One region of the Sporosarcina beigongshangi genome, then DNA from elsewhere that is predicted to be linked to it. Evidence: riboswitches for the same ligand, from Rfam matches in the RefSeq annotation. Region 1 holds a riboswitch; the other holds the start of a gene.
What was found. A riboswitch is a leader RNA that binds a small molecule or an ion and turns the genes downstream of it on or off. The one in region 1 is predicted to bind S-adenosylmethionine.
Positions count from the first base shown of each region.

Region 1 (4,217 bases):
TCTCTCTGTTTGGTAAACGGAATGACAATACTGCGCCTGCACTTGTGGACTGTTTGGCGTGAATCACGTGTCCTGGGTGACTCGCTAAACCAGGGTAAAACACCTCTTCCACTAGTGCATGCTCATCCAAATAGGAGGCGATTTTAGTCGCGGAGGCAGTTGATTGCGTCAAGCGAGCTCCTAAAGTTTTAATCCCTTGAATAAGTGTATAGGAATCTTGCGCACCTAAAATAGCACCGAAGGAATTTTGGATAAATGCCAAGCGTTTGCCGAGCTCCTCATCCTTTGTCACAGCTAGACCAGCGATGATATCACTATGCCCTGATAAAAACTTCGTTGCACTATGCAGGACAACGTCTACACCTAAATCGAGTGGACGCTGATAAAGCGGCGACATGAATGTATTATCAAGGAATGTTAAGCAATTATTCGCTTTTGCAATATTGACCACAGCTTCAATATCCGTAATGCCCAGACGTGGATTGGACGGTGTTTCGATGTAAATCAATTTTGTATTCGGCTGGATTGCTTGTTTAATAGCCTCCAAGTCGCCCAAGTCTACAAAGGTGTGATCAATCCGAAATTTCGTCAATACCTCGGTAACAAAGCGAAATGTTCCGCCGTAAACATCTTCAGTGATGACAATATGATCATCAGCAGACAACAGCATAAATGCTGAAGAAATAGCAGCAATGCCAGAAGCAAATGCCAGCCCTCTTGCACCGCCCTCCAAAGCCGCGATTGTTTTTTCTAAAGCATCTCTTGTTGGATTGCCAGAACGACTGTAATCATAAGGACCGAACTTATCAAAGCTTTCTTGATGGAACGTAGAGGATAAGTAAATCGGCACATTGACAGCACCTGTTTTTTGTTCGAAATCTCCGCGTGTTGATGCATGAATGATGGTTGTTTCCAATCTTTCTTCACGTGAACTCATAGCTGAGGCACCTCACTTTGTAATGTCGCAAATACTTGCTTTAAATCTGCAATTAAATCATCCGCATCTTCTACTCCAACGGAAAAGCGTAGCAATTTGTCATCGACGCCACGACGTAGCCGCTTTTCCAATGGGATATCTGCGTGGGTTTGAGTTGTTGGATACGTAATGAAACTCTCTACGCCGCCAAGACTTTCCGCAAATGTAATCAGTTTCAGGTTTTCTAAAAATGGTCCAACCCATTCGCCTTCTTGCAGGCGGAAGGACAGCATACCGCCTTTTCCTGGATACAGCACATCTTTGACAAGCGGCTCATTTTGTAAATAATCTACAATGATTTTCGCATTGCTATCATGTTGTTTCATGCGCAAGTGGAGTGTTTTTAATCCTCGAACGACTAACCATGAATCGAAAGGGGACAGGACCGCGCCAATTGCATTATGGTTGGAGCTAAGTTTGGCACAAATTTCTTCCCCTTTTGCCACAACCAATCCAGCAAGCACATCATTATGACCGCCAATGTATTTCGTTGCACTATGCAAAACAATATCAGCACCGAATTCAATTGGCCTTTGGAAATATGGTGTATAAAATGTGTTATCGACAATGAGCAACAAATCATGCTTTTTGGCGAGTTCCGCGTATTGAACAATATCAATTTCCAGCATCAACGGATTGGTTGGTGTTTCGATGAAAAGAGCTTTAGTTTTCCCTGTGATCAATTCCTCGGTCTCTTTAACGTCTTTATAATCTGTGTACGTCGTCGTAATGGAATAGATGTCGGCATAATAGTCTAGCAGGCGATATGTTCCGCCATAAATGTCTTCCGGACCAATCAACTCGTCGCCTGAACGGAACAGGGATAACACTAATTGAATCGCAGCCATACCGGAACTACAGGCGAAACCTGCATCTCCACCCTCCAAGTTCGCAATGCCTTCTTCTAAAATGGAGCGTGTTGGATTTTTCGTCCGAGAGTAGTCATAGCCAGTCGATTGACCAAGTCCATCGTGCTTGTAGGCCGTCGATAAATAAATCGGCGGGTTGACCGCACCGGTTTTCGGATCACTATTATTTCCTAGCTGTACTAATCGTGTTTCAAAACTTTTGCTCGTCATTTTTTATCATCCTTTTCACTTGAAATGAATTACACTGGGCTTTAATTGCTGAGGGGATCTCTGTAAAATAAAATTAAAAAGAGGACCCTCTATAAGAAGAGGGCCCTCAAATAATATTGAAGTCAATCTTCTTATCTTCAAGACGGCTATCGTCTATTGGAATTAGCACCATACCTTTCTAGGCTGGTTGCTGAGACATCATCGGGCCACTCCCTACGTCTCTCTTGATAAGAATAAAATATGAAATTATTAGAAAAGATTAATTTATCCAACTCTATCATGTTATGAAAAAAAAGACAAGAGGCGATTTTTAGTTTCTTGCCCAATCTAGCTCCAGTCTCTGTACAGGTGCTGGAGTTTTTATCTCAACAGCTGCATGCGCTGATTGAATAACGTTGGATAGGATAAAAATCCGAGCAATGCACTCGTTACGGCGGCGGTCGTTAGTAATAGGAAAATAATGAGCAATTGAAACTGGACCGCTTGGACAGGGTCTGCACCTGCAATAATTTGTCCGCTCATCATACCCGGGAGCTGGACTAAGCCAATCGTTTTTTGACTTTCGATGGTTGGAATCATACTCGATTTAATGGCTGTGATGAGCTGTCGATGAATGGCTTGCTTTGGCGTCCCTCCGAGTGACAAAATCAATTCGGTTTCCTCGCGATGTGACTCAACCTCTGCGGAGAATCGGTTGAGAAATAAAATAGCGAGCACCATAGAGTTGCCGACAACCATGCCGCTAATTGAAATGATATATTGGGCAGTCGCTGGTACGATATGAAAACCAAGTAAAATACTTTGTGTCAGTACTTCAACGACAATAAGTGTTACTGCGATTTTCCACGTAATCCCCTTGATGGCTTGCCCTTTCTTACGGGCATTTTGTGTAGCTGCTGCAATCATTAGCGTCACCATTAAAAAGATGTATAACAAGCTATCCGATTCAAAAACAAATTTAAGAATATAGCCGACAGCAAACAATTGGATAATGGAACGAAACGTTGCGATAATCGTATCTTTTTCCAAGCCCAATCGTAATGTTTTGGATAGTGACAGAGGAATGACAACGAAAATTAGAGTGATGGCTAGCGTCAGATAACTCATTCAACATCCCCCTGTACAAAGCGTTTAACGAAATCATTGGTCGATGATTGTAGCAAATTGCTGTCACCTGCTTCTACGATTTGCCCTTCTCGGAGTACCCATGTGTAGTCGCCAATGGACAGTGCTTGCTCCAAATTATGTGTAATCCAAATAATCGTTACACCGAATTCCCGGTTGATTTTGACGATTAATTCCTCAATTTCACGTAAGGATGTTCTGTCTAAGGCGGATGTAATTTCGTCTAACAATAGAATATTGGACCGATTGATGAGTGTACGAGCAATGGATACCTTTTGACGTTGTCCACCTGATAAATCAGCTGTTTTTTGCTGTAAAAAGAGTTTATCAAGTCCGACATCTTCCAAAATATCGATGGCTTTTCGTTCAGTCAATTGCTTACCTTGTAGCTCTAAAGGAAGAGCTAGATTTTGCAAGACAGTCCCTTTAACCATCGGGGCATTTTGCAGGGCGATGCCAATATGGCGGCGCAATTCGATAGGTGGATAAGTTGAAATGGGTTCATTATCAATAAAAATAGTCCCGGACGTCGGGGATATCAGACCATTGCATAATTTGAGCAATGTCGTTTTTCCTGCACCAGAAGGACCGACAAGTGTCGTAATTTTCCCTTTTGGAAAAGACCCCGTAATCTTTTTTAAAATATGTATATCGTCAATCGAAAAATCAACCTCATGAAAGTGAATGGCAGGTTCATATGAATTTGACATGTAGTTCTCCCTTACTGCTTACTAGTAAATAAAGAAAAAAGACAAGGGATTATAAATCTACCTTGTCTTTTTTGTTGATGGGTTCCTTATCTGTGACATCTAGTATGTCCAGCAGGAACACAAACACTGGAATCCCGATAATCAATCCCCAGACGCCAAAGAAGTTTTGAGAGAAAATGAGCACGACGAATGTGTAGAAGACGGGCAAGTCTGTTTTAGACGACATTAATTTTGGGTTCAAGATATAGGCTTCGATTGCATGAATGACCATGACGGCGATTAGCAAGTAAATGACAGTCAGGTATCCGCCAATCGTAAAACCAATGA
Region 1 covers NZ_JAWLIR010000041.1:32,993-37,209, forward strand. The annotation lists gene metC (cystathionine beta-lyase) at 1-937, opposite strand, end outside; gene R2B77_RS15430 (methionine biosynthesis PLP-dependent protein) at 934-2,055, opposite strand; SAM riboswitch class I at 2,184-2,289, opposite strand; gene R2B77_RS15435 (ABC transporter permease) at 2,416-3,162, opposite strand; gene R2B77_RS15440 (ABC transporter ATP-binding protein) at 3,159-3,890, opposite strand; gene R2B77_RS15445 (AI-2E family transporter) at 3,940-4,217, opposite strand, start outside.

Region 2 (4,217 bases), on a different contig from region 1:
AAAAGTCGCCAACCATTGCGCTGCCGGTTGGATACATACCCGCGCCAGGACCAATAAGTGTCAACGAACCGAGATGGTCTGTGTCTACAATAATTGCATTGTCTACCCCATCAACGCTGTACAACGGGTGATCCGCACCGATAAGTACAGGACCAACACTGCCGGACAACATTCCACTGTCATCTACTATAATGTCAGCAACATGGCGATAGCGGAGATTCCCCGCTGCCGCATCCTTCACACCTTCAATCGTTACCTCGTCGATGCCAACAATCGGAACATCTTGCCAATCTGGCTGGCTGCCGAATGCCAAGCCGCTTAAAATCATCAGTTTGCGGAACGCATCTTTACCACCGATATCATCCGTTGGATCTGCTTCCGCATAGCCTAGCGCTTGCGCTTCTTTCAATGCTACTTCGAATGATACTTCCTCCTCACGCATTTTCGTGAGGATAAAATTCGATGTACCATTCAAAATTCCGCGAATACGCCGTACACGATCTGCTGGCAACAAGCTCGTAATCGTCCGGATAATTGGAACGCCACCTGCTGTTGTCGCCTCATATCGCGCTTGAACGTCACGAGATTCCGCGTGTCTGGCAAGTTCCTGACCACGCTTTGCAAACATCGTTTTATTGGCCGTAATGACATGAATGCCCTTGTCAATTGCTTCTGTTAAATAGCGGAATGCCGGTTCTTCACCAACAATTGCTTCAAATATGACATCAATAGCGGGATTCGACAAAATCTCTTGGACATCATCTGTGAACTTTGTTTCTGGTGTTGCCAATCGTTCTTTCGACGTATCACGTACGAGAATAGACACGATGTCAATCGTATGACCCGTTTCTTGCTGAATGTCTTCTTTTCTTTCATTCAAAATCCTATAAATTCCTTCGCCTACAGTGCCAAAACCGAGTATAGCGACTTTGATTGACGACATACCGCCACCTCCATGAATTGCTTACTAATCAGCGGGAGGGTAAAAATCCTGCTAGATAGAAGTTAAGGTCATGCTGTTACTGGTACTGCCTTCTCAATGGCCTGTGCAAGGTCTGCGATAATATCTTCTACCGCTTCCAGTCCAACTGATAGGCGAATCAATTCTTCTTTGACGCCTGCTTTTTCAAGCCCCTCTGCCGATAGCTGCTGATGCGTTGTTGAAGCCGGGTGAATAATGAGTGATTTCGCATCCCCAACGTTGGCAACATGCGACCAAATGTTAACATTATCTATCAAATTACGACCCGCTTCACGCCCACCCTTAATACCGAAGACGATAATCGATCCAAAGCCGTTTTTCAAATATTTTTTCGCATTGGCAGCCGATGGATGGTCTTCCTGACCCGTGTACGTTACCCACTCCACTGACGGATGCTGTTTCAAATAATCTGCCACTTTAAGCGCATTGGCATTATGCTTTTCCACACGTAAATGCAATGTTTCAAGCCCTTGTAGGAAAGCAAATGCATTGTCTGGGCTCAAGCATGGACCGAAGTCACGCAGTGCTTGAACACGAAGTTTCGTAGCAAATGCTGCACCTGCCGCGTCAATACCATAACGGATTCCATGATACGTTTCATCTGGCTCCGTAAAGCCAGGGAATCGTCCTTGTGTCCAGTCAAATTTACCAGCATCGATTGCCACACCACCGATAGATGTCCCGTGTCCACCAATCCATTTCGTTGCAGAATGAATGACAACGTCTGCGCCAAAGTCGATAGGATTCGAGCCATACGGTGATGGGAATGTATTATCGATGAGTAGTGGAAGCCCATTGTCGTGTGCGATGTTTGCAACTGCTTCAATATCGAGCACATGAAGGCTTGGGTTACCAATTGTTTCAGCGAAAATCGCCTTTGTTTTATCTGTAATGGCTGCACGGAAGTTTTCAGGGTCCGTCGCATCCACAAACTTCACGTTGATGCCGTAGCGTGGAAGTGATACCGCGAATAAATTATAAGTACCTCCGTACAAATTACTTGCTGCTACGATTTCATCTCCAGCACCTGCGATATTTAAAATCGAAAACGCAATAGCTGCCATTCCTGAAGATAGAGCAACTGCTGCCGCTCCACCTTCTAATAAAGCAACGCGCTTTTCAAAAACATCGACCGTTGGATTCATAATACGAGAATAAATATTGCCGGCTTCCTTCAAAGCAAATAAATTTTGTGCATGCTCCGTGTCACGGAATACGAAAGAGGTTGTTCTGTGAATCGGCACCGCGCGTGATCCTGTTACCGGATCCGGCTCTTGGCCACCATGTAGAAGAAGTGTTTCGGGTTGAAGTTTTGTCATTGTCATTACCTCCAGAAGTTTTTTAGATGGATATTTTTTGGATAAGTGCGGAGGCGTCGGGGATAAATCAGGAATAAAAAATAACCCCCTTCGCTTAACGCTAAGAAGAGGGTTACGCTTTCGCTTATTCCTCCTCTTATCTTTCAGACCGCTTACACGAATCTGTAGGAAGTAGCACCTGTGCAAGTTAGTCACTTGCCGGTTGCCGGGCATCGCAGGGCCTAGTCCCTCCGCCGCTCTTGATAAGAGTTTGATTGATTTAGTTTTCCATCTTGTGAAGTAGTATAGGCGAATTCTCAATACAATGTCAAGTGTTTATTGAAAAATTTTTCTGAAACTTGTATTTACTCTATAATGTTATCATTATAGATGTTGACATAAAGAGTCTTCCCAACAAAGCTTGGGGATTGGATAATCACTAGTTTGGGGGAATTAGTATGTGGCTGTGGGTTATAGCGGTGCTACTGTGCGGATATTTAATCGGATGCTTACATGGTTCGGTTGTTGCAACGAAGATTTCAGGTGTTAATTTAAAAGAAACTGGGGTCAAAAATGCCGGTGCTTCGAACGCTACGATTGTCTTGGGGAAAAAGTTTGGTGCGCTTGTGGCGGCGATTGATATCGGGAAAGGTGCACTTGCTGTGCTGCTTGTACACTTTTTTTCAGGGAATGCGGGATTACCTGCTGATGATGTCGCATTACTACTATTTTTGGTAGGTGCCGCAACTGTTGCCGGACATAACTTTCCGTTTTACATGCAGTTCAACGGTGGCAAAGGAACTGCTACGGTCATCGGCGTATTACTCGCTCTCGATTGGCGTTTCGGGCTCGTTGGATTTGCCTTGTTGGTTGTCGTTGCACTTACGACTAACTTTCTGGTGTTTGGCGTTTTGATGTTATACGTGACATTCTTGACCCTAGCATTTTGGTCAGAAGGCTACTGGCCCATTGTCATTGCAATTGTATTATTCATGCTTGCGATTTGGAAGCATATCGAGAACTTCCAACGGATGAAAGTAGGTAGTGAGAAGCGAGTTTCAGCGGTGTTTAAAAAGAAATGATTGTCGATGAAAAATCTATATTTCAATCATCGACAACGTAATGAGATACGCTCGAAATCCTGTTGGAATCGACATTCCTGCAAATTCCGTCAAAATATGGTATACTAGTTAATAGACAACTTGTGATCTATCATTTTCGTTGAGTTGTGTTTCGTCTTTTATGCCTCGCTTAGGATTTAACCTAAGCATTTTTTACTTTATAAAGGGCAAAGATGAAAATAAACACTAGGGGGAATTCGAATGGCTTTTCCACGTAAGGAAAAAGATGTATCGGATTTTGTCGCAGCGCGCAGAATCGATGAAAAGATTTCGTTTGTCCGTAACGACCATGAAGTAAATGGTACGATTTTTAAAATTCTCGAAAACTCTGTCATTGTGGAGATTTCTTCAAAGGATGCTGAACTCATTGGGGCCGCATCCAATCTAACTGTTGTTGCACACAAGAACTATTCAGTCGTCTGACGATTTTTTAACTGCCTACCACCGGGAAATTTTTCTAGTGGTAGGCAATTTTTTATTTTGGAAAGGTTTGGAGCAAACCGAAGCTACCAATTGGGCAAACTGGATCCCTCTGACGCAAACTCGACTACCTAAATTGAATACGCAGCTACTTCTCAACAGAATCCTATCATCCAGGCAGGATTTTCTTTCCTATTTCTCGAAAGGTATTAGGGAAAGGGGTTGCACGAATGATTCAAAAATTATTACTCACTGCCATTGTGATTACGGGAGCCATCTATATCTTCCTCATTCCATCAGATCCAGTTGGCTTTAAGATTTTCATGAAGCTAATTCCAATGGCACTTATCCTTCTGTTTGCACTGACAACAAGATCATTATTTTCTCGTACATATA
Region 2 covers NZ_JAWLIR010000006.1:139,691-143,907, reverse strand. The annotation lists gene R2B77_RS05150 (homoserine dehydrogenase) at 1-943, opposite strand, end outside; gene R2B77_RS05145 (O-acetylhomoserine aminocarboxypropyltransferase/cysteine synthase family protein) at 1,012-2,301, opposite strand; SAM riboswitch class I at 2,435-2,550, opposite strand; gene R2B77_RS05140 (glycerol-3-phosphate acyltransferase) at 2,739-3,362, shown strand; gene R2B77_RS05135 (DUF2187 family protein) at 3,603-3,824, shown strand; gene R2B77_RS05130 (lysoplasmalogenase) at 4,052-4,217, shown strand, end outside.
Region 2: it holds a riboswitch for S-adenosylmethionine, as region 1 does, so the genes downstream of both, R2B77_RS05145 (O-acetylhomoserine aminocarboxypropyltransferase/cysteine synthase family protein) here and R2B77_RS15430 (methionine biosynthesis PLP-dependent protein) in region 1, are expected to answer to the same signal.